4 regions of the Maridesulfovibrio spiralis genome follow, and region 1 is predicted to be linked to each of the others. Evidence: riboswitches for the same ligand, from Rfam matches in the RefSeq annotation. Region 1 holds a riboswitch; each other region holds the start of a gene.

Region 1 (7,506 bases):
GGTAAGGAACTCCCTGCACCGCCGCCGGAAACTTCCATGGGTGCATTGCTTGGGCATCTGCGTGAAAAGAAAAAGAATTTCCAGCCCTCCAACGTCCAGTTCGGACTAATGCCCGCGCTCAATAAACGCGCACCCAAACGTGTCCGCAAAGAACTCTACGGCAAACGGGCCATGGAGATGTTTGAGGCTTGGTTAGAAAACAATATAGAAAAATAGACCTTTAAGCTTACTACGCGAAGCTTGGTAAAAGGTTTTGGGATTCTTAAACCCTTTTGCAAAAGGGTTTAAGGCTCCCGGCAGGGTCGCCGAAGGCATCTTTTCATGACAAACAAACAACATCCTTTTGAAATAAATCCGAACCGGACATTGCTGACTCTGGCAATTCCGGTTCTTTTTTCCATGGTAGCGGAGCCTCTGACAGGGCTGGTGGACACAGCTTTTGTTGCCAAGCTGGGACCTGAACCGTTGGCATCACTTGGCATCGGGACCATTGTGTTTTCATCCGTGTTCTGGGTTTTCGGATTTTTAGGAATCGGCACACAGACTGAGGTTTCGCACGCACTGGGCAAGGGTGATCTGGAACGGGCTTCTTCCCTTGGCTGGATGGCTGCGGGCATTTCCGCTGTACTGGGTGTAGTTCTGGCCTTACTGGTTTCTCCGTTTCTGGGAAACATCGCGGCTCTTATGGGCGGTGACGGCGCTGTGCGTGATCTGGCTGTTGATTACATGCGCTATCGGTTGCTGGGTGCTCCGGCAGTGCTGGTGGTACTGGCCTGCTTCGGCTCATTGCGCGGTTATCAGGATATGCGTTCCCCACTTTGGATTGCGGTGGGTATGAACGTCATTAACGTTGTGCTCGATTGGTGTCTGGTCTTCGGCAAAGGACCGTTCCCGGTTATGGGCGTGGGCGGGGCAGCTTTGGCTAGTGCAATCAGCCAGTGGATCGGTGCGGTCTGGGCGGTGCTGGTAGTGCGCAAGCATTACGGATTCAATACCGGATTCAGTCTTGCGGATGCACGGCGGTTGTTCGTGATCGGTGGTGATATGTTTGTGCGGACCGGATGTGTATGCCTGTTTTTGCTGCTCTGTACCCGGTTTGCAACCAAGGCCGGGGCGGAATCAGGAGCTGCGCATCAGGCTATCCGCCAGTTTTTTGTTTTTCTGGCCCTTTTTCTGGATGCATTTGCCATCAGCGGACAATCGCTGGTGGGCTACTTTGTGGGCCGTGCTGACAGGAGGACCGCCCGTAAAGTTGCCGCACTTGTCTGTAAGTGGAGCTTTGCAACCGGGGTGTTGCTGACCGTCGGCATGTATCTGGGGCAACAGCCTGTAGCATGGTTGCTGGTCCCGGAAGAGGCGGCAATGGTTTTTGCCCCGGCATGGCTGGCTGTAACTTTTTTGCAGCCCATAAATTCACTTTCCTTTGCCACAGATGGAATCCATTTGGGAACTGGTGACTTCCGCTATTTGCGTAATGCCATGCTCGCGGCGGTGCTGACCAGCTCGGCAGTTCTGTTTGTGGTAGACTGGTTGCATCCGCAGCATATGCTGTTCTGGATCTGGATTGTGGCCGGATTGTGGACTTCTTTGCGAGCTGTATTCGGTATGATCCGTATCTGGCCGGGGATCGGGAACGGCCCGTTGGCTGTGGATCGTGATTGACAATGTATGTGAACAATCATATCAAGCTTTTGCCTGAGGTGCTCTCACGAGCTTAATAGGGAATCCCGTGTAAATCGGGAACGGACCCGCCGCCGTGAGTCCTGTTGATAATTTCATCCCGTGGATCGGATTAATTCCGGTCCGGCACGCCACTGAATCAATATTTGGGAAGGCTGGATGGAATGGGACGAGTCGGAAGACCTGCCCGGGTGCAAATCACGATCATTCTGACGGATAACGGGGCTTTTAACTGTCAGAAATTACTACGCATACCCTTGGTCTGTGTGGTTTTACCATTCCCAAGCCCCCCAAATTTGAGGAGACTGTTATGCAGTGTCGCTTTGGGGACAAATTCAAATTCATCCCCGCATTTCTTCTGGTTTGTTGTCTGCTGATTCCTTCACTTGCCATGGCCGGACACGGTGAAGCAAAAACTGTCAAAAAAGGTATTATGCTGGCTGCTTTCGGTTCCAGCATGCCACAAGCTCAGGCTTCCTTTGATGCCATTGATGCAGCTGTGAAAAAAGCTTTCCCCGGTGTTCCGGTTTACTGGTCCTATTCTTCCGCTATCATCAGAAATGTGTTGGCTAAAGAAGGCCGTAGTGTGGATTCCCCGGCAATGGCTATGACCAAAATGATGGATGCCGGATTCACTCACGTTGCTGTGCAGTCGTTGCACACCATTCCCGGTGAAGAGTATTTCGGAATAGTTGAAACAGTTGAGGCTTTCGAAGGCATGCCCAAAGGCATGAGCAGGGTTACCGTCGGTAAGCCTCTGCTTTACTCCGACAAAGACATGCTGCGCACCGTTGATGCCATTGTTGCCAACATCCCTAAAGACCGTAAGGCTGAGGATGCGGTTGTACTCATGGGTCACGGAACCCACCATGCTGCAAATATTTATTATCCCGCTTCCCAGAACTACTTCTCCAAAGTTGACCCCAAGATCTTCGTTGGTACTGTAGAAGGCGCACCTTCCCTTGATGATGTGAAAGTCCTGCTCAAGAAAAGCAAGGCTGAAAAAGTTTATCTCATGCCTTACATGTCCGTAGCAGGCGACCACGCCCGCAATGATATGGCCGGTGATGAAGATGATTCATGGAAGTCCGAGCTGACTAAGGAAGGCTACAAATGCGTGCCTGTACTCAAGGGTACTGCTGAATTTCCGCAGGTTGTGGATATCTGGGTTGACCATCTCAAGGTTGCTTTCAAGCACCTTGGTGATCATTAATTAAAATCAGGCGGTGATGATGGCATTTATTGGTAATAGAAGGGCGCAGGCTGTTTTGGTTCTGTCTCTGCTCGTGCCTGTTTCCATCTTTGCCGCCTGTCTTTTCGGGGCTTATGGAACTGATCCCGCGCAGGTGCTGGCGGTTTTTAAATCCGTCCTCGGCATCGGGACGCAGAAGGTTGATCAGGCCCTGTCTTTTATCGTTATTGATCTGCGGCTCAGCCGGGTCTGCCTTTCATTTCTGGTAGGCATGTCGCTGGCTGTAGCCGGGACTGTTTATCAGGGCATCCTGCGCAACCCGCTGGCAGATCCGTTTACTTTAGGGGTGAGCAGCGGGGCGGCTTTCGGGGCCAGTCTGGCTATTTTTTCCGGCTCGACCATGCTCGGTGCGGAACTCTGGTCCAGATTCGGGAATCTGTTCCTGCCTCTGGCGGCCCTTGCCGGAGCAATGGCCGCGCTAGGTGCGGTGCTCGTGCTGGGGCGTATCGGCGGCAGACTGCGCCGTGAAACGATGGTCCTTGCCGGGATTGTGGTGGCGACCTTTCTTTCCGCGCTGATTTCCCTGCTCAAATCCCTTGATGAGGAGTCAGTAACGTCAATTGTCTTTTGGATCATGGGTAGTTTTCAAGGACGCGGCTGGTCGCATTTGCAGCTGTTCCTGCCGTATTTTATCGCCGGCTTGATTCCGCTGGTCTATTATTCCCGCGAGTTGGATATCCTTTCGCTGGGTGAGACTCAGGCCCGTCATCTGGGCATGGACGTCTCCCGCGTGCGCATGGCTTTGCTGGTCGGTTCCGGTTTGCTGACCGGGGCGGCGGTGGCGGTTTCCGGGATAATCGGATTTGTGGGGCTAATTGTCCCGCATCTGGTGCGCATGTTTCAGGGAGCGGAGCACAGGCCGCTGCTGATTTCCTCCTCATTGCTGGGAGGTCTGCTGCTGGTCTGGTCCGATGTCATTGCCCGTTCTCTGCTTTCCGGTGGCGAGGAGCTTCCGGTTGGTGTGGTTACGGCCCTGCTCGGCGGTCCGTTCTTCTGCATTGTGCTGCGTTCCGGTTTTAACAGCGGAGGAGGCTCCGCATGATCAGGATCAGGAACTTGAAAGCCGGATACGCCGGACGCGAAGTCCTGCACGGCCTTAATCTGGAGTTTCCGTCAGGCTCCATGACCGCAATCCTCGGGCCGAACGGCAGCGGCAAGACGACCCTTGTTTCATCAATTTCAGGTGTCCTTACCCCTCTTGAAGGTTCAATTGAAATTGAGGGCAGGGCTGTGGATGTTTACCGTCCCCGTGAACTGGCCGGGATAATGGCTGTGCTGCCGCAGCGTGTGGACCCGGCTTTTGGGCTGACCGTTAGATCCATGGTTATGATGGGCCGCTATGCACATGGTTCCGGCTTTTTCGGTTATGATGCAGCGGATGAAGAAATTTGCGCTGAAGCCATTCAACGGGTCGGCATCAGCCATCTTGAGGATCGTTCTGTTGCCGAGCTTTCAGGAGGTGAATTCCAGAGGGTGCTCATGGCCCGGACTGTTGCGCAGCAGGCCCGGATCATGGTGCTGGACGAAGCCTCTTCCGGTGTTGATGTGGCTGGTAAAATTGAGCTTTTCGACCTGCTTAAAAAAATGAACAAAGAGGGAGCAACAATCGTCTGCGTGATTCACGATCTTAATCTGGCGGCTCTTTACTTTGATCGGCTGGTTTTCCTGTCCAAAGGAAATCTGAAGCTGGACGGTTCTCCTGCAGAAGTAATTACAGAGGAAAATATTTCAAATGTTTACCAGACATCTGTTGCGGTTGTTGAGCATCCCCGGCTCCATGTTCCGCAGGTTCTTTTTTCTCCTGCTGATAATTAGTTTAGCAGGTAGCGCGCAGGCCGGGATTTCCATTACCGATGATTTCGGTAACGAAGTTGTGCTGCAGCGTCCGGCAAAGCGCATCGTGGCCTTGTACGGCTCTTTTAATGAGATTTTGTACGCAATGGATCTGGGAGACTGGCTGGTGGCCCGCACTGCTGCGGATCACTACCCGGAGCAGATAACCGCGCTGCCGTCCATCGGAACGCATATGCGGCCCAACCCGGAGCTGATCGTAGCTTTGCAGCCTGATTTAGTCTTGCAGATGGCCGGACGCTCTCAGGCGGCGACATCCCTTGAACCGCTACGTACACGGGGCATCCCTTGCGCCATGTTCAAGGTTGCCTCTTTTGACGAGATGTTTTCCATGATCCGCAGGCTTGGCGTACTTACCGGGGAACCGGGAGCAGCGGATAAATTGATTGCGTCAATGAATGCACGGCTGGATAAAGTGTTGCATAATCGTGCTGTTTCTGATTCCTTGCCGTCAGTTTTTTTTGAGATACGTTATCCCAATTTGTTGGCAGCGGGGCAGGGATCAATTGTGAATGACATTATCCGTCATGCCGGAGGCGTGAATTGCGTGACCAATAACAAGAAGATTGTGCGCATGGGTGAAGAAGAGCTGATGCGGATCAACCCGCAGAACTACGTCTACCAGACTGGACGCATGAATCCTTCTCCGGTCAAACCTGATGAGCGCAGTCATTTTAAGCTCATCGACGCGGTTCGCAGCAAAAGAATTTTGAAAGTGGATGAGTCGGTATTTTCCCGGCCCGGTCCCAGAAATGTGGAAGCCGTGGAGATTCTGGCGGACTTCCTTTTTAATACTAAAGAGAAATAAATGAGTAATTCTGGAAAAATATATGGCATCGGGGTCGGTCCCGGTGATTCCGACCTGCTGACTGTGCGCGCGGTGCGCGTGCTGGAAAAAGTTGATGTGGTCTTTGCCGCTTCTTCAACTAAAAATGAATATTCCCATTCCCTTGAAATTGCTTCAGAATTCGTGCGTGGTGATTGCGAGGTAGTCAAGCTCGGCTATCCCATGACCCGTGATAAAGATGTTCTGACCGCGGCTTGGGAAGAGAATTGCCGTACCGCACTGAAGTATCTTGAGGGCGGCAGGACTGCAGCTTTCCTGACCCTTGGCGATCCGCTGATTTATTCAACCTTCGGCTACATGATGCAGACCATGAAACGGCTCTATCCTGAAGTGGAATTCGATGTTGTGCCCGGGATAACATCCTATCAGGCTGCTGCGGCCAGATCACAGCAGGTGCTTGTGGAATCCGGTCAGAATCTGCTGCTGACCTCCGGTGTGGCTGATACTGCGAAGTTTGCTGAGTCATTGGATTCAGTCGATAACGCAGTAATCCTAAAAGCCTACCGCAATTTTCCTGAGCTGCGTGATACCGTGAATGAAATGGATAAGATGGATGTGAAATTCTACACCCGCCTCGGTCTAGACGGCGAAGCTATCTATCCGGACATCAACGAAGTGCCGGAAAAGACGACTTATCTTTCGCTTATGCTGCTTACGGCTCGAAAGTAAGTTTAGTTCGAGATGAATTTAAAAGGCCGTGAATTCCTGTGGATTCACGGCCTTTCTTTTTAGCTCTTGATAATCGGTGTCCCTGTTTCGTGCAGGTCCTTTTGCAGCAATTCACGCATGCGTTTGCAGATGGGACCGGGGCGGACATCGTGGATGGGCTTTTTGTTGAAGCGGACAACACCTACTGCATCAATGGATGTTCCGCAGATGATGACTTCTTTGGCCAGCAGGATGTCTTCTTCGGAAATTGCCCTGAAATCCACTTCAATCTCATTTTCGATGAGTTGCAGAGCACGGGCAATGGTAGTCCCGGCCAGAGAGTTGGTAAATTTCGGAGTATAGAGTTTGCCATCCTGACTGACGATGCAGACGTTTTCGGTCGCACCTTCGGCGAGGAAGCTTAAGCTGTCAAAGCAGAAGGGAACATCAAAACCTTCTTCTTTGGCATTGATCTTCATCATTACGTTGGGCAGGTAGTCGATGGACTTGATTGTTGCCAGATAGGGCTGCTTGGCCGGAACCTTGCTTCTGAAGGCCGTTACGCCTTTTTCATACCATGATTCCGGTTTAGGCTCGTGCTTGTAAACTACGATGTACAGGGAGGGAACCGGGCATTCGTAAGGGTCAATCCCGAACCCGCCGGGCCCGCGCCCAAGCAGAACACGTACAAGACCTGAATCCACCCCTGAAGCCCCGGCAACCTCAAGGATGAGAGTTTCCAGCTCTTCCCATGGGCAGGGCGGTTCCAGACTGATGGTCCGTGCGGAGCGTTTCATGCGGCGCATATGCGGGGCCAGTTGGTACATTTTGCCGTCTACAAATTTCATGGTTTCAAATACGCCGTCACCACGATGCACCAGGTGGTCATCCCAGGGCATGAGCATGAGTTTGGGGTCGGTGCAAACCAGCCCGATACGGTGTTCATAAAAAGCACAGACTTTTTCGGTTCCCGCGCGCATGGCGGAAAGCATTGCATCGATGTATTCGTTCGCGTCAACTTTTCTAATCAATTCCAGACTCCGTAAAATTATATATACCCTTTCGGGGATCATAACCGCCATATGCTCTCACGGAATCCACTTCCGCAAAGCCGGATTACATTATCGCCAAAGCACGGGATTTCGCAAGAGGGAATACAAGACACAAAAAAACGGTGAAGCTTAGAAGTAAGCTTCACCGTTTCAGATTTTGTAAGGGAACATTTAAT
Region 2 (7,506 bases), 2.1 Mb from region 1:
CAGACGGTAGCAGGTTCCTTCACCCGGAGTAGCTTCAAGGTTGAAGAGGTTTCCGGTTTCTTCCTGAAACTGCACGGTCAGATCACGCAGATGGTGCAGAACCCGCTGCATGAGGCGTGAACCGGAAGGGGTATCAATACCTTTACCCAGCAGGTTGTGGCAGGCTTCATTACCACCGATGAGACCGATGGTGGAGAAATGGCCCTTGAAACCGTTCTTCAGGTAACGCTGGGAGAAGGGGAACATACCGTTCTCAAAGTTGGCGGAAACCAGCTTACGCTTGTATTCCAAAGAATCCTTGGCCTGAGTAGCGTACTCGGTGATCAGGTCGAGAAAATCTTCCTCACCCTGAGCAAGATATGCCAGCTTGGGCAGGTTAAGGGTAACAACACCGATGGAACCGGTCAGGTCCCCGGCACCGAAAAGGCCACCGGTTTTCTTGCGGATCTCACGCAGGTCCATCTGCAGACGGCAGCACATGGAACGCACGTCCTCGGGATTGAGGTCGGAGTTGATGAAGTTCTGGAAATAAGGAGCACCGTATTTAGCGGTCATCTGCAGGAGCAATTCACCAACTTCGCTTTCCCACGGAAAATCCGGGGTAACGTTGTAAGTGGGAATCGGGAAAGAGAAGATACGGCCGTCGGAGTCACCTTCGAGCATGACTTCAACAAAGGCGCGGTTGATCATCTCCATTTCTTCTTGATACTCACCGTAAGTGGTATCCTGGAATTCACCGCCGATGATGACAGGCTCGTTAGCGATGTGCTTGGGCGGAACCATATCAAAGGTGAAGTTGGTGAACGGACTCTGGCCGCCCCAACGGGAGGTGGTATTCAGATTGAAAATCAGCTTTTGCACGATCTGCTTCACGCGGTCATAATCCAGACCGTCGTAACGGATGAAAGGCGCGAGATAGGTATCAACGTTGTTGAAAGCCTGTGCTCCGGCCCATTCATTCTGCAGAGTGCCGAGGAAGTTGACCATCTGCCCGGTAATAGAATCAAAATGGCGGGCAGGACCGGAAGAACAACGGCCTTTAAGGCCGAAACCGTCCAGAAGCAGGTCACGCAGGGACCAGCCGGCGCAATATCCTGCAAGGCCGAAAGAAAGATCGTGAATGTGGAAATAGCCGTGCTCGTGGGCAAGCCTGATTTCCTCAGGGTACTTTTCAAGGCAGTAACGGGCTTGAACAGCTCCGGACATGTGCAGCATCAGTCCCTGAAAGGAATGCCCCATGTTGGAGTTTTCATTTACCCGCCAGTCGGAACGGTCGAGGTAGCTTTCGATGGTTCCGGCGATGTCGAGGTATGTTTCATCCTGACGGCGAAGTTCGCGGCGCTTTTCGCGGTAGATGATGTAACGTTCAGCGACAGAGTAGAGACGGTTCTCCATGAGTACCAGCTGTACCATATCCTGAACCATTTCCTGTTCAGGTACATCAACATCTGCAAGCTTCTGCTCAACCTTGCGGCCAAGGCGCTTGCTCAGCAGGGGGTCTTTGATACCGCTTGCTTTGAGAGCTTTAAAAATAGCTTCAGAAATACGCTCAGTAGACCAGGACTCGAGACATCCGTCACGCTTAAGAATTTGTTTGGGCATTAAACTACCTGATTAAAAATTTGTCCGCACACATCACCGCCGCGCCAAAAAAAGAACGCAGAAAAGGATGCAACCTCCCCAGATTGCAAGCCCACGGACAAGCCGTGTCTTATGGTGGTGTGGCAATTGGAGCAGGTGGCCCGGAAGGCACATCCTGCAGGACTTTTGAAACCGGAAAAAAGTCAGAAACAGGGATTCCGGTAAATTGAACTGACCTGCCTCTCTATCACGCCATCCTTAATTTATGAAACAGGACTGGCATCGGGCAGGTACGCTTCAGGCCGGGGTGCTGGCTCGGGGTTGTGCACAGAATGCCTCCCTGACAGCGGCAGGACCGCCCCGGATTCAAACCGGGTTCCCGTCTTGTTCGTTTTCAAATGCTCAGAAAGCGTCAAACGAACTCCTGAAGTGCTGACGACTGAAAGCAGTCTACCAGACTCAAAAATATGGTCAAGACTCTCTAGACTATTTCTTAATGAACACCCTATCAGCCCTAGAGCCGCATGGCATAACTCATGTGGAACACAAGTTTTCCACAGTTGTTCTTTTGATGTTCAAAAGAGCTTAAGAGACTGATTTAGAAACAAAATCCTCTGCTATTTTCCCACAAAATCAGCCGGGTAAAAATACCCGGCTGAAATATTTTTTTGCAGGCCTGTAACAGCAGCTTAATTTTTATTATCGACTTAAACAGCGCGGCACTCTTCGCGCAATCCATCAATCAATGTACGCAATTCCATGGCCAGAATGGATAGATCTTTTGCGGAATCATTTGATTTCTGCATGGATTTTGTGGTCAGCTCTGCCATCTGATTTATCTTTCGGGATGAGGAGTTAATCTGATCCGATGAAACTGACTGCTGCTCAGCGGCTGCAGATATATTCTGAACCTGTCCGGTAACCCCTTCAACGAGGTTTACAATTTCCCCGAGGGCGTCCCCGGCCTGCTCAGCAAGGCGGGTGCTATCCAGTACAGACATTGCAGCCTCTTCCATACTCTGAACATTCGCATGAGAGCTGTCTTGAATTGCCTCAACCACAAGGCTGACATCCTTGGTGGCATTCATGGTCTTTTCAGCAAGTTTGCGCACTTCATCAGCCACCACGGCAAAACCACGTCCGGCATCCCCGGCACGGGCCGCCTCAATTGCCGCATTGAGTGCCAACAGGTTGGTCTGGTCCGCAATATCACTTACAACAGACATGATCCGCCCGATGTCCTCGACCCGGACATTCATATCATTAAGATTGTCTTTAAGTTTATCGCTTTGCTCTTTAACACTGAAGATAGACCGAATGGCCTCCCCAGTCATTTCAGCCCCGCGGTTGGCCGTATTCATGGCATCCCCGGCCCCGACCACAGCATCAGAGCAACTACGGGCAACATCCTGAATGGAGCAGGTCATCTGATCGAGGGCTGAAGTTGATTCCGAAAGATTTAATTGCTGCTCCCTTGCCCTTCTGCTGGAATCCGCCACATGGTTGCTGATTTCATCAGAAGCTACGGATAGCCCGCTGACAATCTGTTCAAGATTGCGCACAACATCAAGAACCCCCTGCCTGCGTGCACTTTCCGCTTCCTTCTGGGCCTCATTCAGTCCCTCCAAAGCATCATGGGCAGCCAAAGCTTCACGTTCAGCCGCCTCAGTGGCCTGCTCAACCTTGACCCGATCCTTCTCAATTACATGCATTAACCCGTTGAACGAATCCGCCAGATCCCCCAGTTCGCCATTTCCTTCCTGCCGCACCCTGAACGACAGGTCAGCAGTTCCCGCACCTATGTCACGGCTGGTGCGGGCAATTTCCCCGATAATTCGGCGAAGAGGGTTAATGATGATCCTGCGGCTGACAAGAATGAGCAACACGCCGATCAAAGCAGCCAACCCACTCAAGCCGCTGACGACATAAACAGCCCGCTCCTGCATAGCATTGTAGCTTACGACCTGAGCCGTGCGAATAGTGTACTCCTGTTCGATGAGCGCGATGCGGGCATTGTCCATGTCCTTCATGGATTTCTGCATCTTAAGGCTGAGGTTGTAGTAGGATTTAAAAATATCTAGATATTCACCGGTCAATCCAACAATTATATTGAACAGCTTAGCCTCGCGCCCCTTGGAAAACAGCGGGGCAAACTGTGGATAGGAAGCCCCCATGCTCGAATCCGGATCAATGCCCATCAGCTTTTCAATATCGACAATCAAACCGGAACCGCTGGCTGCATCTTTATAAAGAATAAAATCCTTAGCCATTTCCTGAAATCCAAGAGGCTTGTTGAGCATGATTGCTGAAACATGCCTCTTGGCTGCCAGTTCATTCAGATCATCTATGGATTTGGAAAGATTCTGTGCAAGCAAACCCGGATCGTCAACCGAAGACGAAAATACTTTTTCTTGCAGGACTGTATTTATCTTGCCCTGCTTTCTCGCTGAACGCTCGATACTTTTCTGCAGGGAAAGAGCCTGCCCCAAAATTTCTACCGAAATTTCACGCAGCCGTTTAACCTGCCCCACCCCGGAATTGAACTGGACCTGAAAATTGTTGAAACTGCGATCAAAAGAGTTAAATGACTCTTTGAGTTCGTAAAGAGCCACGCGGGCCTGTTCATCGACAGTTGCACCCATGGCAGTGTCCAACTCCCCATTCATGTGTCTGACTTTATCATTATATGCCTTAAGTAACTCTACTCCGCCTTTACCTGACTGATCCATGGAAAGCTCTTCGCGATGAACCAACCAGTCCATAGCTAAAGCCTGTGCTTCCGCTCCAAGGCTGATGATCTCATCAAGCTGGTTGCGGACTTCCATTTTTGCGGTCAACCCTTTAAGGGTCATGATTGAAGCTCCGCCCAGACACAAAGCACACAATAAGAAAAGAAGCATACCTGCCACTATTTTATGTGATAATTTAAAAGTGTATTTCATTCCCCCGCTCCTTCATTTATGAAAATGACTCTCGTTTTCAAATGAAAACTATAATTGACTTCATGAAAAGTACTTCCAGAGGGAATAATGAAAATGATAACTCTTTTCAACTGATTTCGGTATTAAACTCAAAATATGAACAAGTTGAAGCTCATACTCAAATTATTTTTATATAAAAAGGCAAAGCACCCCATACCTTACATAGATACAGGGTGCTTTTTGCACAAAAGTTTTCCACAGATGTTCTTTAAATGTTCAAAAGAACCTTTATCAAAACGCCCTGTTCATCTTTTCAACGCAGCCAAGCAGGATAACCTTCTCCTCTTCGGAAAATTCGGAAGTAATCTCTTCAATCAATCTCAGATGCAGACGGTCATGCTCTTCGAACATCTCCTGCCCGGTTTCAGTCAGTTCGACAATTATGGAGCGGCGGTCGGTCTGGTGCGGTTTGCGGCAGACAAACCCCTTATCTTCAAGCCGGTCAACCAGCACAGTCAAAGTCCCGGTGGTAATCCCCATGCGCTGAGCCAGCTCTTTCATGCGCATGGCCTCATGGATGCCCAACACCTCCAGAGTATGCATCTGGGGCAGGGTCAGCCCTTTTTCACGCACAACATCATGCTCCCAGGAAGAAAGCTTCTCATAAAATTCAATTACCGCATGGTTGAGCTTATCCAGCACAGGGACCTCCGCTTTATAATTTAATGTAACTGTAAACGGCGAAACCGATAGTCATCATCCCGGCAGTACGCATGACCAGAGGCTCGACCCAATCCTGTTCAAGAGCACGCACAAAGGATGCCGCCCGGTAAATGGCATAAATAACCGCCGCAAGAGCAATGGCTGTTCCCAATGCATAGCTTGCAAACACCGCAGTCCCTTTGAAAACACTTCCAGAATCAAGGGCGTATTTATACATTATCGCCACGGTGGGGCAAGGCACAATCATGTTCACAAATCCGATTGAGAACAGGCCCCAGAAAGTGACGCTGCGCAGGTTAAGTTTTCCGTGGCTGCACGAGCACCCGCAACCGTGGGCATGTTCATGTCCCGAATGGTCATGGCTGTGGTCATGATGTCCATGACTGTGGTCGTGGTCGTGGCTGTGCAGCAGTTCCGGTTTGACAATCAGTATTGCCCCCAGAAGCACCAGAATCACCACGGTGATGATGTCAACGATGTATGTCAACGAATCCGGGATGGTCAAGGAAATGGACCCCAAGGTCAGCCCGATAATAAGACAGGCCAGAGTGGTTCCCAGAATAAAGGCCGAGGTCAAAGAGAAAACACGCTTGCCGTTTTTCTCCCCATACACAAATGGGGCCAGAACCAACCATGAATGCCCGCAAGGGTTGATTCCATGGATCAAACCCAGAAACAGGCTGGACTGCATGGCAACCCAGAAGATTGAATCGAATTCCATTTTGAACTCCATATAGTTTGAGAATCAAATTAAACAGTTTTCAAAACACCTATTCCAAACTTAATTTGAATGTCAAACTATTTGTGAAGCGAAATAAATTCCACAGGCATCAAAAAGCCCGCCTGAAATTAATCGGGCGGGCTTAAAACTGACCAACAAATTAAAACATAATCACAAAATCAGCGCGCAATCTCCGCAAAACTCCCGCGCAGCAACCCGGCTAAATCCTGCGGACTGAGTTCAATATCAAGCCCGCGCTTGCCGCCGCTGACATAGATGGTTGCAAAATTTGCTGCGGATGAGTCGATTACAGTGGGCAGAAGCTTCTTCTGGCCCAACGGACTGACCCCGCCGACCACGTATCCGGTGGTGCGCTCCACCAGCTTCACGTCTGCCATGGAGATCTTTTTGACCTTCACGGCCTTGGCAAGGGATTTCAGGTCCAGCATTTTCATAACCGGAACCACGGCAACGAAGAGATCACGCCCGCTTCCGGCAACAAGTGTTTTGAAAACACGCTCCGGGTCTACGCCCAGCTTTTCAGCGGCTTCTTTGCCGTAGGCTTCGGCGGACGGGTCATGCTCGTATTCATGGACCTTGAACTTGATCTTTTTTTTCTTGGCGATATTAATTGCAGGTGTCATGGGGGCTTTTTACACAACAGGGCCAAGGGTTGGCAAGGGAGCACTAGGCCGGCAATTTATTTATAAAGCCCTGCGGGGTGATTTCATCCAGTGCCAAGCCGTAATGATCTGCCAGCTGCACTACCTGCGGAGCCAGCAATCCGCACCGCTTCATTAAATCCTTATCAATAAACAGCTCGGAAATATTGCCGTCAAACTGCTTGCTACCCTTTTCAAGGCAGATCGCCCGCGAACAATTCTCAGCCACAAAATCCATGTCGTGGCTGATGATCACCACAGTGCGGCCCTGCTGTCTCAGCTTTGAAATTTTGCACTCAAGCATGGCTATTTCACGGGGATCAAGCCCGGCTGTAGGCTCATCAAAAACGACAATCCCGGTATCCATAGCCAGCACCGAAGCCATGACCAGCCGCTTGCGCTCGCTGAATCCCAGATCATGGGGATTGCGCTCCTTCTGCTCCAGCAGACCGAAGGCTGAGAGGAGTTCCTCGGCAAGCCCGCTTATTCGCTCCGGTGCGTAGCCCAGATTTTTCGGCCCGAAAGCAATTTCATCCAGCACAGTTGCCTTGCAGATCTGGTCGTCAGGGTTCTGGAAAAGCATGGCTACCTTTCCTGCCAGCACCGATATTTTCTCATCGGCAGTTGAAACAGAATCTACGGCAACGGTTCCACTTGTCGGCTTGAGCAGCCCATTGAAATGGCGGACCAGAGTACTCTTGCCGGAACCGTTATGCCCAAGCAACGCGACAATTTCGCCCTGATTCAGGGTAATGGAAACATTATTAAGAGCCTGCACGCCGCCCGCATAGCAATAAGATAGATTAGAAACCTCAATAGTCATGCCTGCCTCCTGCGCTTGCATCCAGACCTTCGACAACTTCACCGAATGTTGCGGCCAGCTTCCTGTTTTCCGCCC
Region 3 (7,506 bases), 760 kb from region 1:
CATCAGGACAAACAAACTTGGACAAGTGTTTAAACATATGTTCAAATAATGGCATCAATTTGAACAGTTAAACATTTATTGAACACTGAGTATAATCATGACCGAACAGGACATAGACCTTTATCTAAGAGAAGTAATCGACACCATGAACGACGGGCTGATAATTGTCCGCCCGAACGGAACAATCATGAAGGTTAACGAAGCCCTGCTGCGCATGACCGGTTTCACCAAAAACGAGCTGCTTAACAAACCCTGCTCCGTGCTGGGCTGCGATGCCTGCAAAATCTCACGGGCAGAAGGTAAACAGCATTGGTGCGGACTCTTCAAGAAGCGCAAAGAGAACCGAAAGAACTGTCACATTATCAGTAAAAACGGCAACTACCTGCATGTACTCAAAAATGCTTCCCTGCTTATGAATGACGACGGGAGTATTCTCGGCGCGGTTGAAACTATTACCGACATCAGTGAACTAGATCGCAAGGAACTCAAAATCCGCGAACTATCACGCAAGTTGGAGCATGAAGGGCACGGTTTCTGCGGTTTTGTAGGCAATTCCCCGGTCATGCAGAAGGTATACACCCTGCTCGGCAAGGCCGCCCGCTCCGACGCCCCGGTCATAATTTACGGCGAATCCGGTACTGGAAAGGAACTGGCTGCACAGGCAATACACGAAATGAGTCCGCGCAACAGCAAGCCTTTTGTGCAGCTGAACTGTGCCGCGCTGAATGAATCTCTGCTGGAAAGTGAGCTTTTCGGACATGTGAAAGGAGCCTTCACCGGGGCATACCGCCATAGACAGGGCCGTTTCGAGGAAGCAGCCGACGGATCAATCTTTCTGGATGAAATAGGGGATGTGCCGCTGCCCATTCAGGTCAAACTGCTGCGGGTGCTGGAAACCCGGTCTTTCGAGCGAGTCGGTGAGAATATAAAACTGAATATGGATGCCCGGCTGATAACCGCCACTAATCAAAACCTGCACCAATTGGTGCGCGAACAGCAATTCCGCGAAGACTTCTTTTTCCGCATAAACGTTATCCCGGTCCACCTGCCTCCGCTTCGGGAACGCAAGGAAGACCTGCCACTTCTGCTGGATCATTTCATCCAACAAAATGAGCACCTTAAAACAGGAGAAGGTCCGGCGCCGGAAGCCATGCGTAAACTCATGGAATATGACTGGCCCGGAAACGTCCGCGAACTGAAAAGCGCTCTGGAATACGCATCGGTAGTCAAAGATAGCGGCCCGATTATGCCTGAACACCTACCACCCCAAATCGTCGAGACAGAAATAAAATGCATATGCCCGGAACCCTCTGATTTACAAATAGAACCCGACGAAAAACAGGAACTGATCAATGCCCTCAACCAAGCGGGGGGCAACAAAAGCAAGGCCGCCAAAATACTCGGAGTAAGCCGAGGAACTATTCATAACCGCATGCGCAAATATTCGGTTCAGTACAAGCTGGATACATGATAGGAGTTCAATTAAAGTCCGTTATTACTGAATTTTATACAGAGCTACCCCTTATCGCAGGAAGATTATACTGCCAGCACCACTGGACTTTCCAGCTGATTTTGGGTAAATAACTTTACAACATCGGGGAATAGCGTTCGCTGTTTCCCCTGTAAGACGCCGTACAACCATTTACACTGGTAAGGGAATCCCAACCCCGGTTCCAGTCCGAAAGAAATCACATTTCTGCCCGCTTACATATCCGGATCAACAAGGAACACCCCTTGGGACCGGACTGCAAAACCAGGCATCTGGCTGGTCTACGCACTATGAAATAATGCGTAACCTTCCTTTTGATTGCTCTGGCTATTTGCCCAAAAACAGAGAATATCCCATAGCGCGCACAGACACTTAACAGAAGGAGCACACATGAGCGATAAAGACACTGCGATCCTTAAGTATGACGGCAAAGAATATGAGCTGCCCGTTATCCACGGCACGGAAGGCGAAACAGGTATCGACATCACCAAACTCCGAGCCCAGAGCGGATTGATCACCTATGATCCCGGCTATGGAAACACCGGCTCCTGTACCAGTAACATCACTTTTGTTGATGGGGAAAAAGGCATCCTGCGTTACCGTGGATACCCCATCGAAGATCTCGCCGAACATGGTAAATTCATAGAAACAGCATGGCTTCTCATTTTCGGGGAACTGCCTCTCAAAGAAGACTTAGCCCGTTTTTCAGCCCTGCTGACCGCAGAAGAACTGATTCACGAAGACCTGCGTCACCACTTTGAAGGTTTCCCGGCCCACCGCAACCAGCCCATGGCGATCCTTTCCGCAGTTATCAACGCGCTGGGCAGCCACAACCCGGACCTCAATGACATCACCGACAAGTCCGAATTTTTCCTCGCAGTGGGTAAAATCATATCAAAAGTGCGTACCATCGCGGCATTTTCATACCGCAAATCCATCGGGCGGCCCTTTGTTTATCCCGACCCGGAACTGAGCTACTGCCACAACTTTCTGCACATGATGTTTTCCATCCCCTACAAGCAGTATGATCCGCCCATCGAAGCGGTTAAGGCTCTTTCGCTCATTTTCCAGTTACACGCGGACCACGAGCAGAACTGCTCCACCTCCACAGTAAGGATGGTCGGCTCCACACAGGCTAACATCTTCGCTTCCGTATCTTCCGGCATCTGCGCCCTTTGGGGGCCCCTGCACGGTGGTGCAAACGCTGCGGTAATCGACATGCTCGAAACCATCAACAATGGAGACTACACCATTGATGAGTATATCGAGAAGGTTAAGAAAAAAGAATGCCGTCTCATGGGCTTCGGACACCGCATCTACAAAAGCTTCGACCCACGCGCGAAAATTCTCAAGAAAGCAACCCACGACCTGCTCCAGCACGGTTTCAGCGACGAACTTCTGGATATCGCCATGACTCTTGAAGAACGCGCCCTTTCCGATGATTACTTTGTTGAACGCAAGCTCTACCCCAACGTAGACTTCTATTCCGGTATCATTCTGCGTGCGCTGGGCATTCCGGTAGCCATGTTCCCGGTTATGTTCGCAATCGGCCGCATGCCCGGCTGGATTGCACACTGGTATGAAGATTATACCAACCCCAATGCAAGAATTAACCGTCCAAGGCAGATTTACACTGGCGAAACTCCGAGAAATTACGTACCTATAGATTTCAGGAAGTAATTTTAGTCAATATCGTTCAGGTGCTTGTCCGGCTCCCGAACGATGGATATACCTACCCGGATGTGCCCGTAATCCCGCTCTGTACAAGGACTGGGATTACGGGCAAGCTATTTTTCAAGCATCTGAATTTTAAATTATTTTCATAAAAATTGATTTTTTGTAAAAAAAAAGCTTGCAATTCATACGCGATATTTATAAACAGTTCTTCGCCGTGCCGAAGTGGTGGAATTGGTAGACACGCTAGGTTCAGGGTCTAGTGGAGGTTTCTCCGTGGAAGTTCGAGTCTTCTCTTCGGCACCATATTTCTGAAAAGCCGCAACGAAAGTTGCGGCTTTTTGCTTTTCAAACCCTCCGCAACGGCTCACCCCTACTCCCCGTTGGGCTAAGCCTCTTTTTCAACAGAAGAGCCAAATAATTATTGACCGCAATTTAGAGTTTGTTAAGATTTTTGCTGTTGTTTTTTACTTCAGGTTTGCATCAAAACAGGGAACCCGTTTAGAATACGGGGCGGTTCTGCCGCTGTGATTCCTGACCCTTTAGCCGGGGCCGGGAAAAGCCAGCACCCCTGCCTGAAGCATATCTACCCAGATAGTATCTCTTCTTCTCAAAATTCAGGAATAGCCTTCTGGGCCTCCTGCACTGCAAGTCACAGAACATAAGCTCCAGCCGGGAGCTTTTTTAGCGACAAATGGATTTCTTTTTGAAGTACCATTTGCTTTATATTTGTGATTTTTTTGACTTCAGGGCCGAAAAGCCCTCTAAAGGATTTTCACTGCAATGACTGAACAATCTGTTATCACCCGAGAATCAGCTAAAATGGCACTGGAAGAACACAACCGCTTTCAGGAAACCGTAAGTTCCAAAAAATACCAGATCCGCGACCCTAAAGGACGCCTCCAGGAACACTCTTTCAATGACGTAAAACACAGGCTTTGCCGCGAATTTCTGAAACACTCCAGATTTGAAAACAACGAAAACGAGCAGGTCTGTGAAATGCTACAGTCCGGGCGTTTCATCCCCGCCGGTTCCATCCTTTCCGGTCTTGGGAATGATTATGCCAAATGCTCACTCAGCAACTGCTATCTGGCCAAGATTGAATCTGATTCTCTGGAAGGCATCTTCGAAGCCCAGAAAAAACTTGCCCGCACCTACTCCTACCGTGGCGGCAGCGGCATCGACATCACCATCCTGCGCCCTTCAGGGGACCCGGTTAACAATGCTGCGGTCACTTCTTCAGGTGCTGTAAGCTTCATGCCCCTGTTCAGCGAATTGACCAACACTATCGGACAGAACGGACGCCGCGGCGCGCTGATGATCTCCCTTGACATCAGACACCCTGAAACCCAACGCTTTATCTGGTGCAAAAGTAAACCTGAAGAAATCTTCGGAGTGGACTCCCTGACTGGAAAAATTCAGGACGTATTCGGCGCTAACATCAGCCTCAAAGTTACTGACGAATTCATGCAGGCGGTAGAAGAAGATAAAGACTGGACATTTATTTTCCCGGACAAATTCAAAATCAGCGGCATAATCATAGATGAATCCACCCTGCAACTGCTGCCTGAAGTATACGAAGCACTGGAACCGCAGACCGGCGACCGAATTGAAGCCGAAATAATCTACAAAGTAGTCGATACCGATTCCGCCAGTCATCAGCTCAAGGTTCAGCCCGACCTGCCTTCCAGCGACGGCAAAACACCGCCCACTGAAGACACTCTCACTTTCAGTCTCTCCAGAAGGCGCAATGAAACTTCCGACATTTTTGATCCGGTCAAATCCGTCTACAACCATCTCTGGGACGGAGATTACAGTCGCTGGAAGGAACTAGGCCTACCCCTTAAAGAATACACGACCGTTAGCGCACGGAAACTACTTGACGAAATCAGTGAATCCGCATGGAAATCCGGTGATCCGGGCATCCTTTATCAGGATACCACCCAGCGCAACACCCCCGGTACCTACATTGATCCGCTGCGTCTCAAGCCCATGTCCACCAACCCCTGCGGCGAACAGGCTCTCGGCTATTGGAGTAACTGCCTGCTGGGCGCAATGGTCCTCTACCGTTACGTGGTCAACCCGTTCACTAAAGAAGCCCGCTTCGACACCGAACTCTTCCACGACGATCTGACCCGGACCATGACTTTCATGGATACCATGTCCGACCTCAACATGGACAAACACCCCCTGCAAAAACATCGGGATGCTGACAAGTACGGGAAAAGGATCGGCATTGAGTTCACCGGACTAGGTGACATGCTGGCCATGCTCGGAATGCGCTACGGAAGCGATGAATCAGTGAATTTCATCAAAGAAATCATGCGCGACAAGGCCATTACTGAAATCTCCGTCAGTGCCGACATTTCCGAACGGTTTGGTGAAGTTGAAGCTCTGCAGGACCCTGAAGCTCGCAAACGCTTTCTGGAATGCCCGTACATCACAAATCTCGGCCTGCCCAAAAAGCTGCAAAAGAAAATCTTGAAAACCGGATTGCGCCACACAGCTTTCAACACAGTCGGTCCTTCAGGTTCCATTTCCATCATGTCCGACAACTGCACCTCAGGAATTGAGCCTGTTTTCATGTTCAGCTATGCCCGCGAAACAAGACTTGAAGCCGGGAAGGTCTTTGAATTCATCCACATGCCTCCGCTGAAATGGATGCTTGAGACAAATCAGGAACATCTTTTCGGAAAATACACCGCCCAGCAGCTGAAAGAAAAACTGAACTACGTTCAGGCTGACGAACTGGACTACATGGACCGCATCCGCATGCAGTCAGCAATCCAGCAGTACACCGACAGCTCCATATCCTCGACAATCAACCTCGCCGAGGACACCCCCAAGGAAACCATTTTCCAGATTTATCTTGAATCATGGAAAAACGGACTCAAAGGCGTGACCGTATTCCGTAACGGCTGCAAAAAAGGCGTACTAAGCAAAAAAGAAGACTCCAAAGAATCCAATCCGACTATGAAAGGACAGAACCCGACTCTGGTCGAACGGGAGCTTGGCGACATTGAGCGCGCCGAACGGCACAGGGTCATGTGGAAAGGGTCCAAAATGTACATCATAGTATCCCTTGATGACTCCGGGAACCCCATTGAAATATTCGTCAAACTTCCGAAAGAAGCAGGTGTAACAGGAGACGGTTTCTATAACGAGCAGGTATTTCAGGAGAAATACTCCCTTTGGGAAACCATCACCCGCCTGACCAGTATGCTGCTGCGCGTCGGTATACCTATAGACCGCATCCTGACCCAGCTTGACCGTTCAAGTTACAACATCATTGACGCCGCCGCGATAATCTCGCGCATCCTGCGCCAATACATATCGCTGGACATGGACGACCAGACCATCGTTTCCAAAGGTCTTGGAGACCCCTGCCCTGAATGTAGCAAAAAAGCATACGTCCCCGAAGGGGGCTGCAAAATATGTAAAGCCTGCGGGTACACAACCTGCGGATAATTTTGCGACAAACCTGTCTTTCAACATCATTAAGTAAAAGAGCTGCAACAATAGTTGCAGCTCTTTTACTTTGATTGCCCAATCTATATCCCATTTTTTTGATTACAAAAATCACACCCTGACTTTTCAATACAAAACTAAAAAAACATAGCACATACTGATGCATTACATTAAATTATAAATGCAAAACATCAACGCAAGATCAAAATCGATGTTGTATTTTTTTTATTTTTTATTTTTTAAAAAAACAACATCTTTTCATCTTTATGACACTTCGCTCACAACAAAACAACAGATCAAAATGCATCACTATTACTAACTTACACAAATTTGACAAATGCTTTGTCTATGTTACCATTTTTTTGTCTTTTTAAATTAAACAACACCTCATTGAGTAAAATTTTAAATGAAAAAATTAGTTGTCGACAGTGTTACAAAAATATTCGGATCAAATCCGCAAAAAGGATTAAAATTAGTTCGCGAAGGACTGGATAAAGAAACCATATTCAACGAAACCGGATTGGGAGTCGGTGTCAATCAGGCTTCCTTCTCTGCCAACGAGGGAGAACTGCTGGTTATCATGGGCCTTTCCGGGAGCGGAAAGTCAACTCTTGTCCGGTGCATCAACCGACTCATTGACCCGACTGACGGTTCAATCCTGGTTGACGGTGTGGACATAACCAAGCTTGACGGACCGGAACTGCGTAAACTGCGTCAGAAGAAACTGGGGATGGTCTTCCAGAACTTCGCCCTGCTGCCGCACAAAACCATCTATGAAAATGTCGAATTCGGCCTCGACCTAATGGGCGAGAATGCGGCTAAAAAAAGAGAAATTTCAGAATCCATGCTCGCTCAGGTCGGCCTTGAAGGCTGGG
Region 4 (7,506 bases), 770 kb from region 1:
AAAAATATCCCGGAAATCTTGTTTGATTTCCGGGATATTTTTATTCTGTTTCCAGCTTAAAGCCTTCTTTGCGCAGCATGGCGGCGAAAAGTCCGTCGCCGTCAATTAAATTTCCGTTGAATGTTCCATCGTAAATTTTGCCGATACCGCAGGATGGGGAGCGGGCTTTGAGGATAGCTTTATTGCTGCCTGCGAGCTTGGCAAGCTTGAGTGCTTCTTCCGCTCCGCGTATGAAACTTTCAGTGACATCCGCTCCTTCGTTGCTCATGACTTTGCCGTCGGTAATTTCGCAAGGGGGACGCGGGGTGGTCAATCCTCCCAGCTGCTCAGGGCAGACCGGTATTGCTTTACCTTCTGCTACCAGTTGCATAACTCTTTCATCCGCGTTGTCACCGCCGTCGTAACGGCAGCAAAGTCCGGCAAGGCATCCACTTACAATATACATACTTGTAACCTCCGCAGTGACAGTGTGCGTTGTTAGGATCTATTCATTGTGCTAGTGATAGATTTCATAAACAATTTTCACGGTCAAGGAGGAGTTATGACCGCCATCACCACTTCTGTTTTCGAATTATTCAAGATTGGCCCCGGTCCTTCAAGTTCTCACACTATCGGTCCTATGAAAGCCGGGTATAATTTTCATAATGCTGTGGGCGAACTCTCTCTTGATGCTGTACCGGATAATATTGAAATCAGGTTGTACGGCAGCTTAAGTGCCACCGGGGAAGGGCATGGAACTGACCGCGCCGTTGTAGCCGGACTGCTCGGTTTCAGGCCCGATAATGTTGAATGTGAATTTCTGGATTCCCTTGCTGACGGCACAGGCCACCAGTTTGAAAGTGGCGGGATATCAGTTCAATTGAGCGTGAAAGATGTTGTCTTTGCCGAGGTGGAAAATGATTTCCCTTACGCAAATACGCTTTTGATCAGACTCAGGAAAGGTACGCAAGTCCTCTTTGAGCAGGAATACTATTCTATCGGTGGCGGTTTTATTAAATGGAAGGGGCAGCAGGAAGAAATCCCCCGTGTGCCACCTTATCAATATTCCAACATGGATGAACTTAAAGCGATCCTTACTGAAGAAGGATTGCGCATGCATCAGGCTGTGCTGGTCAATGAAACCGCAATAACCGGGGTTTCAGAAGAGGAAGTATATGAAAAGCTTGATGCGATTCTTGATGCCATGAAGCAGGCAGTTGTGAACGGTCTCAATGCGGAAGGAACTTTGCCCGGTCCCATCGGTTTACATCGTAAGGCCAAACGTCTTTTTGAAAACAGCGGTCAGCCAAATGCAGCAGATAAATTTCTGCTCCGCCTCAATGCATACGGTTTTGCGGCTTCCGAGGAAAATGCTGCCGGACGTATTGTAGTCACCGCACCCACTTCCGGTTCAGCCGGGGTTATTCCTGCGGCGATCTATGCTCTTGAAGAAGATCTGGGTGTCAGCCGCGAAAAAGTGCGTGAGGGAATGCTTGTGGCTGCTGCTCTGGGATTCATCGCCAAGCATAATGCCAGCATTGCCGGAGCGGAAGTCGGGTGTCAGGGGGAAGTCGGGGTGGCTTCGGCCATGGCTGCCGGGCTGATTGCTTATGCTAACGGACACCGCTTCTGGCGTACTGAGAATGCCGCAGAATCGGCCCTTGAGCATCATCTCGGCATGACTTGTGATCCTGTGGGCGGGTATGTGCAGATTCCGTGTATTGAGCGCAATGCGATGGGAGTTGTCAGGGCCTACAATGCCTACCTCATAACTTCGGTTGAGAATGAAAAATTCCATAAAGTCAGCTTTGATGAAGTTGTGCGGGCCATGGCTGAAACCGGAAAGGATATGAATTCCAAATATAGGGAAACATCACTTGGCGGCTTGGCTGTTTCTGTTCCGAACTGCTGAGGATATTAAAAAATAAAATTAATGCGGGGAGCTGGTTGTTTTTCCAGTTTCCCGCTTTATATTTTGGTCCAGAAACAACAAGGAGTTCCCATGAAGAATATTTCCACCAAACTGGTTAATGCGGGCAAGGCCGAAGCCCGAGAATTCATAGATACAATTAATCCTCCACTGCACCGCGCGTCCACGGTACTTTTCGATTCTTACGCCGACCTCCAGAAATGCAATGCCGGAGAGTATGAGGGAATCCCTTACGGTCTTTGCGGTATGGCAGCCCAGAATGCTTTTGAGGCGGCTATGGTTGAGCTTGAAGGTGCTCATGGTTGCAAGGCCCTCCAGTCCGGAATCGCCGCTATTGCCATGGTGCTCATGGCCTACACCAAGCAGGGGGACCATATTCTGCTTTGTGATAATGTTTATGGTCCGACCCGCCATTTCAGTGATAAATTTCTTTCCAAGTACGGTGTGGAAGCTGAATACCTGCCCTCTGACACCGGAGCCGGGGTAGCTGATTACATTCGGGAAAACACAGTCCTGCTGTTTATGGAATCCCCCGGATCAAATACTCTTGAGATTCAGGATATCCCGGCAATCACCAAGGTCTGCCGGGAGAAGGGCATCGTAACCGTAATCGATAACACATGGGCTACTCCTCTTTATCTTAACCCCTTTGAACTTGGGGTTGATGTCTCCATCCACTCGGTGACCAAGTACATTACCGGGCATTCTGATATTCTTCTGGGCACTGTTTCAACTAATGAGCAGCATTGGGAAATTTTCGAAAGCTGCTACAATGTTTTTGAATCATACGCACCGCAGGAGGATTGTTATCAGGCCCTGCGCGGATTGCGTTCCCTGCCGGTCCGGCTGAAACATCACGGGGAATCCGCACTTGAAATTGCCAAATGGCTGGAAGGGCACGAAATGGTCGAGGCGGTTATCCATCCGGCACTTGAAAGCCATCCCCAGCACAGTCTTTGGAAAAGGGATTTCACAGGTTCCAGCGGCCTGTTTTCTTTTACCCTGAAGGAAGAATACGAGGACATTGACCATGCTCCCTTTGTGGATGGTCTTGAACTCTTCAGTATCGGTTACAGCTGGGGCGGATTCAAGAGCCTGATTACCGGTGGTAAATTCGAACGAACCAACCATTTCGGCTACGAAGGCAAGACCATTTTCAGGCTGAATATAGGTCTGGAAGATGTGGAAGACCTGAAGGCAGATCTGGCTCAGGGACTGAATAGGCTGAAAGCATAGCTGATCGCGCTGCGTCCTAATCTTTATTTCAATTTGCAAAAGTCCTTAATATCTTAATGATATTAAGGGCTTTGTGTGTATATGTTCTGAAAATTTCGGTCCCTTATTAAAAGTTTATCTGACACCTGAAGGGACTCTCTGTGGGGCTGCAGGAGGCATCTTTTGCAAATAGCAGCGGAGCATTTTAATTTTTAGCAGCCTGCAAATAAACCATCTGTAATTCGGGGACGCCAACCTCTTCGGCCCAGTGCAGATAGAGTGATTTCAGGAAATTGCGGCGCAGTTGCGGGGCGGCTTCAATACGGTTTTTTATGGCCGCCTCGACATTCATTTCATTAATGACATTGTGCATGGTCTCTGCCCGGTTGATGATGCGGTGTTCGCGTTCGATTAATTCATTTCCCTGCCGGGCGATTCGTTCCCTTAGTTCGTCGTCATCCAGCAGCATGTTGAACTTTTCTATCAGATCAGCGGCATTGTTCGGTTCGTAAGTAACCAGATGAACCTCATCTTCAAAGAGATCAAAAAGTCCGTTGTCTATTTTGGGAGTCAGTAGGCATGAACCGCAGGCTAGAGCTTCGAAAACCCTGAAATTAAGGTCTCCTCGTTCAGCGATGTTGAGCACTACTTTTGCTCTTGGGAAAAGCTCCCTGAAGCGCCCCTTGGTGACGTGGAGCCCCGGAATTTTTTCGGCAACTTTATCAAGAAATATTTTTCTTTCGGGGGTCAGTTCGGCATCTACAGTGCCGACGAAAAGTAGATCCCATTCCTTTTCCATGTCAGCGGGCTGGTCATGATCCATTGCGATGGGGGGAAACCAGAGTATACGTGATTCTTTCAAGCGTGGCGAGAAGCGTTCAAGGTGGTCTTTCAGGCTGACAAGGCAGATGTCGAATCCTTGGGCGTAGAGGGGGTACCAGCTGTGGATGTGAGTGTCGATACAGTGGAAAATAGTCAGGCAGGGGAAATTCTCCACCCCGGCTATGGGCGGGGCTATGGATTTGTCTGCATAGATGACTGCGAACGGTTCAGTCCCGGTTTTGTCTACAATATCCTGCCAGGTTAAGACCTGTTGACCTTCAAGGGGAATGTGGACTGTTTTGTAGCCAAGTCTATCCATACCTTTACGGAAGAATATATTACCGACCCATGCGATTGTTTTATCTTTTTGCGTATTCACAAAAAAAAGATATCAATTAACAGGCCGCTTTGGAAGGGGTAGAGTTTTTTTGAATTATAAGTATCAGCGGATCATTTCTGATAGGTCAGCTGCCTCCAGCTCAAGGGCCGGGGTGAATTTTGCCCCGAAAAGAGTGTTTTCCTGCCAGACTGTGACAGCTTTCTGGCTGCTCAGGAATCCGATATTGTCATTAAAAATGCAGCCGCGAATAAAAATTTCATCATCCAGCCTGAGCCGTTTTAAGTCGTTGCCGGAGTTGATCCTGAATTTCATCCCGTCAGGGGATATGTTCAGTATGGTAATATCCAGATCTTTTTCGGATGCTGAGGCGGCAATATCACATTGCCGGAAGAACCCGTTTATGGAACCAAGGTCAATTCGTATGTTTTTTCGGCGATCGTCAAATCTGTTCATTTCTTTCCTCCCCGGAGAGAGGGAACAATATGATTGCAAAAAATACAAGTGAATTATTTTTTTGTGTATTTTTCAATATTGAGGCGTTGTTTCCTACTGATAAGGTCAAGTTTTGGCGCAGATTTCATTGTTTAAATATCTTGGTAATGTTCTTAACGTTTGTATTTGTTGATATTGTCTGGCTGGATTTATGCAATCTGCAGTGGTCTCGACGTAATATATTATTTATTAGTATGCTCGTACCGTTGGTCTGATTTCTTTTTGTGTAAAAAAGTTATGGAAACGGAAATGGCGTATAAATACGTAGTTGAGTGAGGCCTCTTTGTTTTGTGTCAGTATTGTGCATGGCTGGTCCGGTTCGGTATAGTGCAAAGTCTTCCGGGAGATTCGGAGATGATTTTATGATTGATTGAAAACGTTTTTAGTCTTGGCTAAAGGCGTTAAAAAAGTTAAGTAGTTAGCTGTAGGGAATTGTAATATGGAATTTAACGCGGCAGCCTACTTAGGTGTCCGTGACAAATAAAGTCAGGAGTTTGCGGTGAGGAAGTTATTAATTGTTTTTGCTTTGCTGGGAATGTTGCTTCCCGGTTGTGTGTACGTGAACATGGATGTCGAGAACAAACCTGTGCAAGGTACAGATTTCAGCAAGCTGAAGACTTTCTCATTTAAACATAAAAGTGAGTCCAAACAAGATCTTGAAGCTATTCTGCTTAATTCTGCAAAGCTTGAGCTTGAAGCCAAAGGTTTCCGTTATGATCCCGCAGCCCCGGATTTTCTTGTTGTGGTAAATTTCGGCTCCAAGGCATTTCTGGAAAGAGGCAGCACATATAAACGGGAAGCCTATGAATATGATTACATCAGCAAAACTTATTCTGACATAGGTGTGGTTAAGACTGCTGATGCCTCACGGGTGAATAATACCGTGCGGATTTATCTGATGACCCCTGAGAATGATGGCTTAAAGACCTATCTGTGGCGTGGAAAGGCTGCAAGTGATGATCAGGAAGGGCTTGAAGTTGTAGGACGTTGTCTGGTTAAAGGTGCTTTGATGAAATTTCCTGTCGGTGAAGGAAAGTTTCGTGAAAAGCTGAGTGTCAGAGATTGTGAATAGATTTTAAAAAAAATGATCGCCTTAAGTGGCGGTATGTATATTCAAAAGGCTGTGGGGTTTCCCGCAGCCTTTTTCTTGTTTTGGGACCTTTGTTTATAGGGAAGATTCCTTTCAAGGCTAATGAAAATTTCAATAGCTCTTGACTTGAGGGTCTAATAGTGTCATTTGTGCATCTCTATATAACAATATTTTTATATATTGAATTTGAGTTGTAAGGCCTGCAGGAAACGGAAGGCGGTGAAAGTCCGTCGCAGGCGCGCTGCTGTAACCGGATAAATTAAAGTGAATGGCTCTTGGTCACTGTGTAAAACGGGAAGGTCATGAGCTGTGCGTCAAAAAGAACCGGAAGCCAGAAGACGTCCTGCAGGATTAAGTGGCGGACCGCGCGAACAGGTCCGGGAAACAGGGAGATAATCCCGCCGTACTATGCGGACACTGTAAACATGGAGATTGTAAATGCTGACGCACACCTTGGGCTACCCCAGAATAGGTAGTAACCGTGAACTGAAGAAGAAACTTGAATCCTATTGGAGAGGCGAGGCCGGAGCTGATGATCTGGCCCTTACCGCCAAGAAACTTCGCGCACAGCACTGGGAAGACCAGAAACAGGCCGGAGTGGATATTCTCCCGGTAGGGGATTTTTCATACTACGATCATATGCTGGATAATTCCTTTCGTTTCGGCGTTATTCCGGAAAGATATAATATTGCCGGAAGAAGTGCCGTACTTGATGACTACTTCCGTATGGCACGTGGTGAGGCGGGGGAGAACGGTGTCGCTGCCATGGAAATGACCAAGTGGTTTGACACAAACTACCACTATCTTGTTCCTGAATTCAGCAAGGATCAGGAATTTATTCTCGCTGATGAATCCCTGCTGCAGCAGCTGGGTGAGGCTGTCGAACTTGGCCATAGGGCTAAGGCTGTACTTCCCGGTCCGCTCACTTTTCTGCTGCTTGGTAAATGCGCGAATGAGGAGTTCGACCGTCTGGACCTGCTGGAAAGACTGCTGCCTGTTTATGTGGAGCTGATTGAAAAGCTTTCCGGCAAATGCACATGGATTCAGTTTGATGAACCTGTGCTGGCTCTTGATCTAGATGATAAAGTGCGCAGACTTTTTGCTCCTGTGTACCGGACACTCAAGGAAGCAGCTGCCGATACCAAGGTTATGGTTGCCTCCTATTTCGGCGGCTTGGGCGAGAATCTTGAAGCCGCAGCCTATCTTCCTGTCGATGCTCTGCACGTTGATCTTGTGCGCGGCGGTACGGACCTTGAGCAGCTGCTTACAAAATTGGACAGCAGGTTGATGCTTTCCCTCGGCGTAGTTGATGGCCGTAATATTTGGCGCGCTGATCTTGATAGTGCTGTTGCCAGCGTGAAAACAGCGGTAACCGTGCTCGGCGACGAGCGGGTGCTGGTTGCCCCTTCCTGCTCACTTCTGCACGTGCCTTTCGATCTGGAGCTTGAAACTAAGCTGGATAGTGAAATCAAATCATGGATGGCTTTTGCCCGCCAGAAATGCGCGGAAATCAGGCTGGTCGCTGACGCAGCTTCAGGCCGTTGCGTGCAAGAAAAGCTGACCCGAAACCGTAGCATTCTCAAATCTCGCAAGAACAGCATCCGAGTTAATAATGCGCAGGTCTCAGCCAGACTGGCT

The links. Region 1 has a riboswitch for cobalamin ahead of ACNI29_RS19890 (sirohydrochlorin cobaltochelatase). Riboswitches for the same ligand answer to the same signal wherever they lie in the genome.
Region 2: linked by a shared signal. The riboswitch ahead of ACNI29_RS09265 (ribonucleoside triphosphate reductase) and the one ahead of ACNI29_RS19890 (sirohydrochlorin cobaltochelatase) in region 1 are both predicted to bind cobalamin.
Region 3: linked by a shared signal. The riboswitch ahead of ACNI29_RS03270 (adenosylcobalamin-dependent ribonucleoside-diphosphate reductase) and the one ahead of ACNI29_RS19890 (sirohydrochlorin cobaltochelatase) in region 1 are both predicted to bind cobalamin.
Region 4: linked by a shared signal. The riboswitch ahead of metE (5-methyltetrahydropteroyltriglutamate--homocysteine S-methyltransferase) and the one ahead of ACNI29_RS19890 (sirohydrochlorin cobaltochelatase) in region 1 are both predicted to bind cobalamin.

The regions. Positions count from the first base shown of each region.
Region 1 covers NZ_CP182344.1:4,423,716-4,431,221, reverse strand. Annotated here, with positions in the region: gene trmFO (methylenetetrahydrofolate--tRNA-(uracil(54)-C(5))-methyltransferase (FADH(2)-oxidizing) TrmFO) at 1-216, shown strand, start outside; gene ACNI29_RS19895 (MATE family efflux transporter) at 322-1,662, shown strand; cobalamin riboswitch at 1,682-1,885, shown strand; gene ACNI29_RS19890 (sirohydrochlorin cobaltochelatase) at 1,991-2,893, shown strand; gene ACNI29_RS19885 (FecCD family ABC transporter permease) at 2,913-3,974, shown strand; gene ACNI29_RS19880 (ABC transporter ATP-binding protein) at 3,971-4,747, shown strand; gene ACNI29_RS19875 (ABC transporter substrate-binding protein) at 4,665-5,591, shown strand; gene cobI (precorrin-2 C(20)-methyltransferase) at 5,592-6,299, shown strand; gene ACNI29_RS19865 (aminotransferase class IV) at 6,359-7,309, opposite strand.
Region 2 covers NZ_CP182344.1:2,061,433-2,068,938, reverse strand. Annotated here, with positions in the region: gene ACNI29_RS09265 (ribonucleoside triphosphate reductase) at 1-1,602, opposite strand, end outside; cobalamin riboswitch at 1,865-2,024, opposite strand; gene ACNI29_RS09260 (methyl-accepting chemotaxis protein) at 2,289-4,523, opposite strand; gene ACNI29_RS09255 (MarR family winged helix-turn-helix transcriptional regulator) at 4,794-5,204, opposite strand; gene ACNI29_RS09250 (sulfite exporter TauE/SafE family protein) at 5,218-5,946, opposite strand; gene ybaK (Cys-tRNA(Pro) deacylase) at 6,126-6,590, opposite strand; gene ACNI29_RS09240 (energy-coupling factor ABC transporter ATP-binding protein) at 6,634-7,431, opposite strand; gene ACNI29_RS09235 (energy-coupling factor ABC transporter ATP-binding protein) at 7,421-7,506, opposite strand, start outside.
Region 3 covers NZ_CP182344.1:697,448-704,953, forward strand. Annotated here, with positions in the region: gene ACNI29_RS03255 (sigma-54 interaction domain-containing protein) at 98-1,471, shown strand; gene ACNI29_RS03260 (citrate synthase) at 1,880-3,169, shown strand; tRNA gene ACNI29_RS03265 (tRNA-Leu) at 3,383-3,469, shown strand; cobalamin riboswitch at 3,621-3,756, shown strand; gene ACNI29_RS03270 (adenosylcobalamin-dependent ribonucleoside-diphosphate reductase) at 3,947-6,631, shown strand; gene ACNI29_RS03275 (quaternary amine ABC transporter ATP-binding protein) at 7,038-7,506, shown strand, end outside.
Region 4 covers NZ_CP182344.1:710,643-718,148, reverse strand. Annotated here, with positions in the region: gene ACNI29_RS03330 (2-thiouracil desulfurase family protein) at 41-445, opposite strand; gene ACNI29_RS03325 (L-serine ammonia-lyase) at 542-1,891, shown strand; gene metC (cystathionine beta-lyase) at 1,982-3,145, shown strand; gene ACNI29_RS03315 (glycosyltransferase family protein) at 3,330-4,325, opposite strand; gene ACNI29_RS03310 (pilus assembly protein PilZ) at 4,389-4,739, opposite strand; gene ACNI29_RS03305 (DUF4136 domain-containing protein) at 5,278-5,850, shown strand; cobalamin riboswitch at 6,047-6,230, shown strand; gene metE (5-methyltetrahydropteroyltriglutamate--homocysteine S-methyltransferase) at 6,307-7,506, shown strand, end outside.